DNA from 4 places in the Mesorhizobium sp. CA15 genome. Region 4 is predicted to be linked to each of the others. Evidence: predicted binding sites of a transcription regulator. Region 4 holds the regulator's gene; each other region holds the start of a gene.
The links. The regulator LexA, encoded in region 4, represses DNA repair genes until DNA is damaged. The targets are predictions, from matches to a motif close to TGTTCNNNNTGTGTTCNG.

Region 1 (2,201 bases), on a different contig from region 4:
CATTCTTGCCGGCGTATTTCTTGGCGATCCATGGGCCGATGAAGGCGCCCTGCGCGTCGTCACGCGTGTAGAGGCGCATGATGGTCGGCCAGCCGGCCTTGGCGGCGGCGTCGGTCAGCACCGGATTGGACGAGGCGGGGCTCATCATCAGCGTGCCGGCTTCGGCATAGACGGCCGAGGCCGGAATGCTGGAGCCCGAGCAGGCATGGCCATCGACGAACTTGACGCCGTTGGCGACGATGCGGTTGGCGACCGAGACCGCCTGCTTGGGATCGCACTGGTCGTCCTCGATGTCGAGCTTTATCTGGGAGCCGTTGACGCCGCCAGCCGCATTGATCGCGTCGGCGGCGGCCTGCGCGCCCTGCTTGAACTGGTCACCGATGGTGGCGAGCTGGCCGGTCATGGGGCCGACCACCGAAATGGTGATGTCGTCGGCGAAGGCAACCGGGGCGCTCATCATCAGGCCAAAAGCGGCCGCGCTCAAAATACCCAATTTTTTCATGACTATAAGAACTCCTCCACTTGCGCGTGCCGATCCGGCCGCGCTTCTTCCACAGAGCCGGGACAATTTCACCCTTCGCCGAAACTGTCGAGAGGACAGTGAGGCCGGCTTTGGTTCATTCCGACGAGGATTTCTTGGGCCACGCGCCTGATTGCCAAGTGTAATGCAAAAAGCCGCGCCGACCTTGTTTCGGTCGGTCACGGCTTTTGCAGTCGAGCTCCCCAGACGCCCCCGCGCCTGAAACTCGCTCGCTTCCCTGTTTTTTGCGTGGCTTCGGTTGTCTCAACCCGCCACGTTCTCGTTCTTCTTGACCGGCCGTCTTTTCGCGGCCTTGTCCCGATGAGCTCTGAGCGCTACGCGCTGAGGATCAGTGCATCGTCATCCATTCGCGGGCTTCGCGCAGCGCCGTGGCGATCTCGACTTTCGACATGGTGGCCGACAGTTCCGAGCGCAGCTCGGCGGCGCGGGCCGAGCCCTTGATCGCGGCGATGTTGAACCATTTGTGGGCGGCAACGACATCGGTCTCGCAATCGCGGCCCGTCGCATACATCATGCCCAGTTCGAAAAGAATGTCGGCCTGGGCAGTTGCCCCCATGGCGCCGAAGCCGTCTTCAAGCATTTCAAAGCGTGCCATTTCAATCCCCTGTCTGGCTCCCGAGAGCTGCCTCCTTTTCCCTTGGTATTCCTCGGGGCGAGCCGCTCTTTCGATGCTTTCGAGGATGACGGCTGGCCTTGAATCCGTCGTTAAATGGCTTGCTTAATTTGAGGAAAACAAAGCTAAAACAAGAGGTAAACGCGGAAAACCGTTAAGCATGGGAATCCAGCGTTTCAGCCATTTTGCGTCAAATTCGACGAAAATTGCCGGCGGCGGAATCAAGACTTCGCTAACCACGGAAACCGAAGCGTTTTTCGATCGCGTTTATTTTCAGTCGGCCGCGCGGCGAAAATCCTTGCAACCTTCCGTCGCGGCACCGCTTTCGTTTTGGCGGCGGCTGGATTAGCTTTACCTTTGCGTAAGGGGCAGGTAGGCGGACTGGAGCCCGCCGCAACCCTATAGGGAGGTGGACACGATGTTTCGAAAGCTGACTGTGGCCCTTGCGGCCACCTTGATCATGGCGGGCGCCGCATGCGCCGACCCGATCGAAGGCAACTGGAAGACGCAGGCCGGCGACACCGCGGCGATCGGCGGGAGCGGTTCTTTCTCGATCACGCTCAAGACCGGCAAATACGCCGGCAAGACGATCGGCTCGCTGAAGGCGGCCGGCGACAACAAATATGCCGGCAGCATCACCGACCCGGCAAACGACAAGACCTATTCCGGCAAGGCGACGCTCTCGGGCACCGCGCTCAAGATGAGCGGCTGCGTGCTCGGCGGCCTGATCTGCAAGAGCCAGACCTGGCACAAGCTCTGAGCGCCAAACTCCAGACCATACGAGACGGCCAAGGGCGTTTCACCGTTTTTGCGGAACGGTGAAACGCCCTATTTCTTTGTTGACGCAATCCCGGGCGGAGAACCGCTCACACTTTTCCTGGAATTGCGTCTTTGTTTGACGCAATCCCAGACGGAAAACCGCTCACACTTTTCCTGGAATTGCTCTACGCGGCCCCGTTTTCTTTTGCAGCGACAGCGCTCCGCCGCGCTCTGGCACCGGCACGGTGCAAGACCCTCGTCAATCAATTTGAACCGCAGATGAATACC
Region 2 (2,201 bases), 430 kb from region 4:
AGCCGGCCTCATGCGTGCCGCCTTCGGGGGTCGGAATGGTGTTGCAATAGGAGTTGAGGAAACCGTCGCCGCCGAACCAGGTCACAGCCCATTCGAGCGAACCGTGGCCGCCCTGCTTGTCGCTCTTCCCGGCGAAAACCTCGCGCGTGACCTGGAATTCGTCGCCCAGCGTCGCCTTGAGATAGTCCTTCAGGCCGCCGGGGAAATGGAACTCGGCCTTTGCCGGCGTCTGATCCTTGTCCTTGATCAGCGACGGATCGCAGGTCCAGCGGATCTCGACGCCGCCGAACAGATAGGCCTTCGAGCGCGTCATGCGGTAAAGGCGCGCCGGTTCGAAGGCGGCGCCCTTGCCGAAAATCTGCTCGTCAGGATGGAAACGGGTCTTCGTGCCGCGGCGGTTGTGGACCTCGCCGAGATGCTCCAATCCACTGACCGGGACGCCGCGCGAAAAACGCTGCCGGTAGAGCTGACGACCCCGCGCGACCTCGACCTCGAGGTGGTCGGACAGCGCATTGACGACCGAGACGCCGACGCCGTGCAAGCCGCCGGAGGTCTCATAGACCTTGGAGTCGAACTTTCCGCCCGAATGCAGCGTCGTCATGATGACTTCGAGCGCCGGCTTCTTGAATTTCGGATGCGGATCGACCGGGATGCCGCGGCCGTTATCGGTGACGGTCAGGAACCCGTCGGCGGAAAGCTCGACGTCGATGAAAGTGGCGTGGCCCGCTACCGCTTCGTCCATCGAATTGTCGATGACCTCGGCGAACAGGTGATGCATCGCCTTGTCGTCGGTGCCGCCGATATACATGCCCGGACGGCGGCGCACCGGCTCGAGCCCTTCCAGCACCTCGATATCGGCGGCGCTGTAGCCCTCGCTGCCGTCGCGGGCGGCGGTCGTACGCTTCGCGGCCTGCACCAGCGGATCGGCGGGCCGCGAGGGCGCGCGCACCGGCTGTGCCGGCTTTTCCATCTTGCCGAAGAGGTCGTTGCTGTCGTCCATGCTGGGCCTAGCGTCCGGTAATGCGAATCATTCCTCGATACTGCCACGCTTTTGGCGGGCGAACGAGTTCCTGTTCCGTTCAGGGATTCAAACTGTCTCTTATTCCAAAACCATTCGATAACCAAGCCGGCCGAAATAGGGCGATCGGCGGGTCGTGGGATTCCTGATTCTTTAACATTAACGCCTAGCGTGAGACCCAACTAACAAAAGACCACGGGCGTCAGGGGTTCCATTGTGAGGGGCAAGGCCATAACCATGATCGGCATCGCCGCCGTTTTCGGCGCGATCTCGATCTTTGCGGCGGATTTCTGGGTCAAGAGCCAGGCGAAGGCTCAGGCCGAGGTCAAGGTCGTCGTGGCGCCGCAGCAGCCGAAGGTCGAGTTCAAGACCATCGTGGTGGCGCAAGCGCCGCTGCGCTACGGCATGGAGCTTGGACGGCCGCAACTCGCCGAGATTCCGTGGCCGCAGGATTCGCTGCCGCAGGGCGCTTTCCCGACGATCGACAAGCTGCTTGCGGACGGCAGCCGGGTCGTGCTGTCGCCGATCGAGGTCAACGAACCGGTGCTGCTCACCAAGCTGTCGGGACCGAACGGCCGCGCCACGCTTTCCAACATGCTGTCGGCGGGAATGCGGGCCGTCACCATCCGCACCGACGAGATCGCCGGCGTCGGCGGCTTCATCACGCCGGGAGACCGCGTCGACGTCGTGCTGACGCGCGATGCTGGGGACATCCAGGAAGTGTCCAAGAATGCTCAAGGGGCTGCCGGCTCGACCGTTACGTCCGAGATCGTTGTCTCCGATGCCAAGGTGCTCTCGGTCGGACAGGGCGCCGATGAACGCAAGACCGAGCCGCAAGTCGCCAATTCGGTGACCATCGAGGTGACCAACGACGGGGCGCAGAAGGTGGCGCTTGCCCGCACCGTCGGCACGCTGTCGTTGTCGCTGCGGTCGGCCGCCGACGCAACTGCCAGCAATGGCGGGCTCACGACCATCTCGTCCTTCGGCGGCTCGGTTGCCGCAAATGCGCAGGCGAGCGCCGCCTCGCTCGTCAATGCGGTGACGAAGGACCAGGACGAGCCGAAATTCAAGACGGTGATCGTGACGCGCGGCGACAAGGTCGAGGAATACAAGGTTCCTTCGCGGCAGCCGCCGCAGGAACTGCAGCAATAGCCGGTGGGGACCGGCGGGGACGGGGCAAGAT
Region 3 (2,201 bases), on a different contig from region 4:
CGCCGGATAGGTGACGCGGTGGTTGGCGCGTGCGATCATGCAGTCGCCGGTTTCCAGCGGCTGGCGCAGCGCATCCAAGGTCTGCGGCGTGAATTCCGGCAACTCGTCGAGGAACAGCACGCCGTGATGGGCGAGCGAGACCTCGCCCGGACGTGCGCGCAGCCCGCCGCCCACCATCGCCGCCATCGAAGCCGAATGATGCGGGGCGCGGAACGGCCGCCGGTCGGTCAGCTTGCCTTCGCCGAGCTCGCCGGCGACGGAAGCGATCATCGACACTTCGAGCAGCTCCTTCGGCGCCAGCGGCGGCAGGATTGAGGGCAGGCGCTGCGCCAGCATCGACTTGCCCGAGCCGGGCGGCCCGACCATGAGAAGGTTGTGGCCGCCGGCGGCAGCCACTTCGACCGCCCGCTTGGCGCTCTCCTGGCCCTTGATGTCGGCGAGATCCGGCAGGTCGCGCGCGGCAAGCTGGATGCCGGCCTCGGGCCGCGACAGCACCTGCGTGCCGCGAAAATGGTTGGCGACGGCAATCAGGCTGCGCGGCGCAAGGATGTCGAAATCCTTGCCTGCCCAGGCCGCCTCCGGGCCGCAGGCGAAGGGACAGATCAGACCCTTGCTCTCCGCATTGGCGCCGATGGCCGCTGGCAGCGCGCCGGCAACGCCGGCGATGGTGCCGTCGAGCGACAATTCGCCAAGCACCACATAGCCGGCCAGCATATCGCCGGGGATGGCGCCGAGCGCCGCCATTAGGCCGAGCGCGATCGGCAGGTCGTAATGGCTGCCTTCCTTGGGCAGATCGGCCGGCGCGAGGTTCACCGTCACCTTCTTCGACGGCATCGACAGGCCCGACGCATGCAGCGCCGCCTGCACGCGCTCGCGGCTTTCGGCCACCGCCTTGTCCGGCAGGCCGACGATCTGCATGCCGACCTTGCCTGGCCCGACCATCACCTGGACATCGACCGGCAAAGCCTCGATGCCCTGGAAAGCGACCGTGCGAACCCGCGCTACCATTTATCCAAAACCCCCGGCCTCAACGCGCCCGTATCCACCATCGGGCCGCGAGCGCCTACAATGCAGACAACCATAGATTTTCGAAACAAGCAAGAACACTACAGGAACATCTATCCGCGAAGATGGCGGATTTCGGCCAAAGCTTCTTCTGGACTAAAAGGCCGAGGCGCGCCCAAGCAGCCGCTATCGCCGCGTGCTCTCGACCTGTTGAACAAGGCGAGCAGTCCCTCCGGCAATCGGGCTGTTGCCGTCTAGGCGGTGATGAAGGCATCGACCGTGCCTGAAAGCGATCGATCGATTGCGATGTGGGGTGGAAGCCACTCCATAACAGGATATCGGAAAGGCCAAGGCATGGCGAGCCGGCGCAAAGAGCCGCTTTCCAGAAAAATCTCATTTACAAGGTCCATGAACCGCCGGCGGTCTCGCTCAACTCGTTTCAAAGTTTGCGAACGAATATAAGCCCGGGGGATTCGTCGCTCCTTCAGCGCTAAGACAGCCTCCGCGATGGATCGAGGGTCGGGTGCAACTGTAAGCGAATATTCGTCATCGAGATAAAGGTCTCGACCACCATGGCTCGGGGTCGTGACAACAGGTAGCCCCGCGAGAAGATACTCTGTGCTGGCGAACATTGGTCCTTCTATTGCAGAGAGACAAATTCCCACGGCTGCACGATTTAGATGCATGTTCACATGAGCCGGCGCCAATCGAACAGGTTTGCCGGTGCTGTCAAACTCATTGATAAACACGTGACCCGGCGCGAGCTCCCTGTGGCGATTTACCCGCGCCCTTTCCGACTCCGTCGTGGATGACCCCACTGAATCACGATAAAAGACAAATGCACAACGCTCGATGCCAAGGGACAAGTCGTGGCGTTTCCACGAAGCCAGTTGCGCATTGTATATTGCATCAAATTCTACAGGGATGTCCTCGAGGGGCCTGAATATGTATTCGGAGGTTGTTGAAGTCTTGTTGTGCAGGACGGCGGCCTCACCGGACTGATTCAAGAGATCAGCCTCGGCTTGTGTGTTGGGTAGGAAGATTAGCGAGTGACGGGGGTTCCCAAGTCTATGCAGAACGGCATAGGTCCGGATCATTTTGACGCTGGAATTGTTTTCGATGGACCAGGTTGGCGAGATGAGAAACCAGGCACGGTGACTGCGTGGAAGGAGAGGCATGTGACTTGCCAATCCAAG
Region 4 (2,201 bases):
CCAGCCGGCGGTGTTCCAGGCGCGGATGAGATCCCGCGCCCATTCCTGCCTCGCGGCAGTCTCGATCTCGCTGAAGGCGTCTACCGAAGCAGCGCCCAGCGAATTGCCGTCGAGGTATATGACGTCTTCCGGCAAGACGAAGCGATCGCGCATGGCGCGCAGCGGATCCGCGGCATCCATCGCCTCGACTTCGGCGAGATCAGGAATTCCCCTCATTGTGCTGCCGCCTCCATTTCGATCTGGCCAAGGGGGTTTTCTCACCACCGTCGGCGACAGGGCAAGAACCTTTGGTCCTATGTTAGCTGGTCCATAGACGGCGAAGACTGCGGATCGGAACTTCGCCAAGGTTGGCATTTTGGGTTCGTTTCGTTCACGGTGCCACGCGCTTACGGTAGAGCCAACCACGGCTTCGTGATCGTGGCGGGTTGTATTTCAGCGTAAGGGGAACTCCAAAATCGAGCGAAATCAATGCCGCTGCCCCAGGAGGGGCAGCCGGCCGTCACCGGATGCGACATTGTTTCGGCAGCCTTAACAAATTCACTAAACTTTAAACGGTTGCGGAACACAACTGGAACAGATAGTGTTTGTTCTGGGTTTGTTTTTCTGATTCTGGTTTCAGAACCCGTGGGGGCCGCCGATGCTGACGCGCAAACAACATGAACTCCTGATGTTCATCCATGAACGCCTGAAGGAGAGCGGGATTCCTCCATCATTCGATGAGATGAAGGAGGCGCTCGACCTTGCCTCCAAGTCCGGCATCCACCGGCTGATCACTGCGCTGGAGGAACGTGGCTTCATTCGCCGGCTGCCGAACCGGGCGCGCGCGCTGGAAGTGCTGCGCCTACCCGACTCGATCGCGCCTGGCCTGAATGCCGCGAAGAAGTTTTCGCCGAGCATCATCCAGGGCGGCCAAGGCAATCTCAGTCGCCAGGTCAAGCCGACGACGCCATCGCGCACCCCGACGCCAAGCAACGACGACGAGGCCGCGGCGGCCGTATCCATTCCGGTGATGGGCCGCATCGCCGCCGGCGTGCCGATTGACGCCATCCAGCACCAGACGCATTCGATCTCGGTGCCGCCGGACATGATCATGGGCGGCGAGCATTACGCGTTGGAGGTCAAGGGCGACTCGATGATCGAGGCCGGCATCTTCGACGGCGACACCGTCATCATCCGCAATGCCAACACCGCAAGCCCGGGCGAGATCGTGGTGGCGCTGGTCGACGATGAGGAGGCGACGCTTAAGCGTTTCCGCCGCAAGGGTGCCTCGATCGCGCTCGAGGCCGCCAACCCGGCCTATGAGACCCGGATCTTCGGACCGGATCGGGTCAAGGTTCAGGGCAAGCTCGTCGGACTTATCCGCCGCTACTGAGCAGAACTGCCCGGCCTTCTTCGCCCGGACGACAATCTATTGGGCCGGTGCGGCGGCTGGTTTTTCCGGCTGCTTATAGGGCGCCAGTCCCCTCGCCTCGCGCGTGTATTTCCGCTGCTCGTGCCAGGGTCGGTATGGTTCTACGACCGCGTAGCGGACGGTTGGCCGCGCGGTTGCCGATTGCGGATCGAAGAAAACGGCGGCGCTGCCGTCGCGCGCCAGCTGCCGCTTGGTGACGACGAGCACACGCGGATCGCGGCACGGGTTATAGGCCGTGGCGTCGTTGATGACGATGAGGTCGGCGAAGCCGCAGGCCGGCCGGGCGGTGTCGCGGGTCTCGGCGAGCGCGACGATCGCGCCGGAAGGATGCCGACCGATGCAGAGATCGCCGCTGCAATAGAAGGGCGAGCCGGGCGGCAGGTCGACGGGATCGGCAATGTCCAGCGCATCTTTGGCGAACCTTTCCGGCGGCACGATCTCCTCGGCTTTCAGCGCCCGTTTCCAATTGTCGGTGGTGAACTCGTTGGAGCGTTCGCGATTGACGGCAAGCTCGCCGCCGCCGATCGGCATCGCCACCAGATGCGCATCCTCCGAGATAAGCACGTCCGGTGTGCGGACATGCGGAATGGCCAGCAGCGCAGCGAGCGCGAAAGGAACGGCGGCAAGCCTCAGCCAGGTGGTAGCCATGGTCGCGATGACCAGCGCGACCGTCGCCAGCAGCACCGACTGGATCGAGATCAGCCCCACGGCGTCGACCGGTGAGCGCTCGGAAATCCATGCCGAAATGGCGATCATCGCCGTCAGGCCTTTGCCCATGACAAAGAGGAAG

Region 1: the regulator LexA is predicted to act here: its motif matches at 1,270-1,287, upstream of LB515_RS09285 (sel1 repeat family protein).
Region 2: the regulator LexA is predicted to act here: its motif matches at 1,066-1,083, upstream of parE (DNA topoisomerase IV subunit B).
Region 3: the regulator LexA is predicted to act here: its motif matches at 1,100-1,117, upstream of LB515_RS25135 (YifB family Mg chelatase-like AAA ATPase).

The regions. Positions count from the first base shown of each region.
Region 1 is NZ_JAIUHQ010000003.1:568,302-570,502, reverse strand. It holds gene LB515_RS09290 (ABC transporter substrate-binding protein) at 1-502, opposite strand, end outside; gene LB515_RS09285 (sel1 repeat family protein) at 870-1,136, opposite strand; gene LB515_RS09280 (hypothetical protein) at 1,315-1,503, shown strand; gene LB515_RS09275 (DUF2147 domain-containing protein) at 1,573-1,914, shown strand.
Region 2 is NZ_JAIUHQ010000001.1:651,709-653,909, reverse strand. It holds gene parE (DNA topoisomerase IV subunit B) at 1-1,000, opposite strand, end outside; gene cpaB (Flp pilus assembly protein CpaB) at 1,256-2,170, shown strand; gene LB515_RS03120 (type II and III secretion system protein family protein) at 2,200-2,201, shown strand, end outside.
Region 3 is NZ_JAIUHQ010000021.1:74,172-76,372, reverse strand. It holds gene LB515_RS25135 (YifB family Mg chelatase-like AAA ATPase) at 1-1,008, opposite strand, end outside; gene LB515_RS25130 (glycosyltransferase) at 1,260-2,012, opposite strand.
Region 4 is NZ_JAIUHQ010000001.1:222,221-224,421, forward strand. It holds gene kynU (kynureninase) at 1-216, opposite strand, end outside; gene lexA (transcriptional repressor LexA) at 638-1,372, shown strand; gene LB515_RS01145 (ComEC/Rec2 family competence protein) at 1,409-2,201, opposite strand, start outside.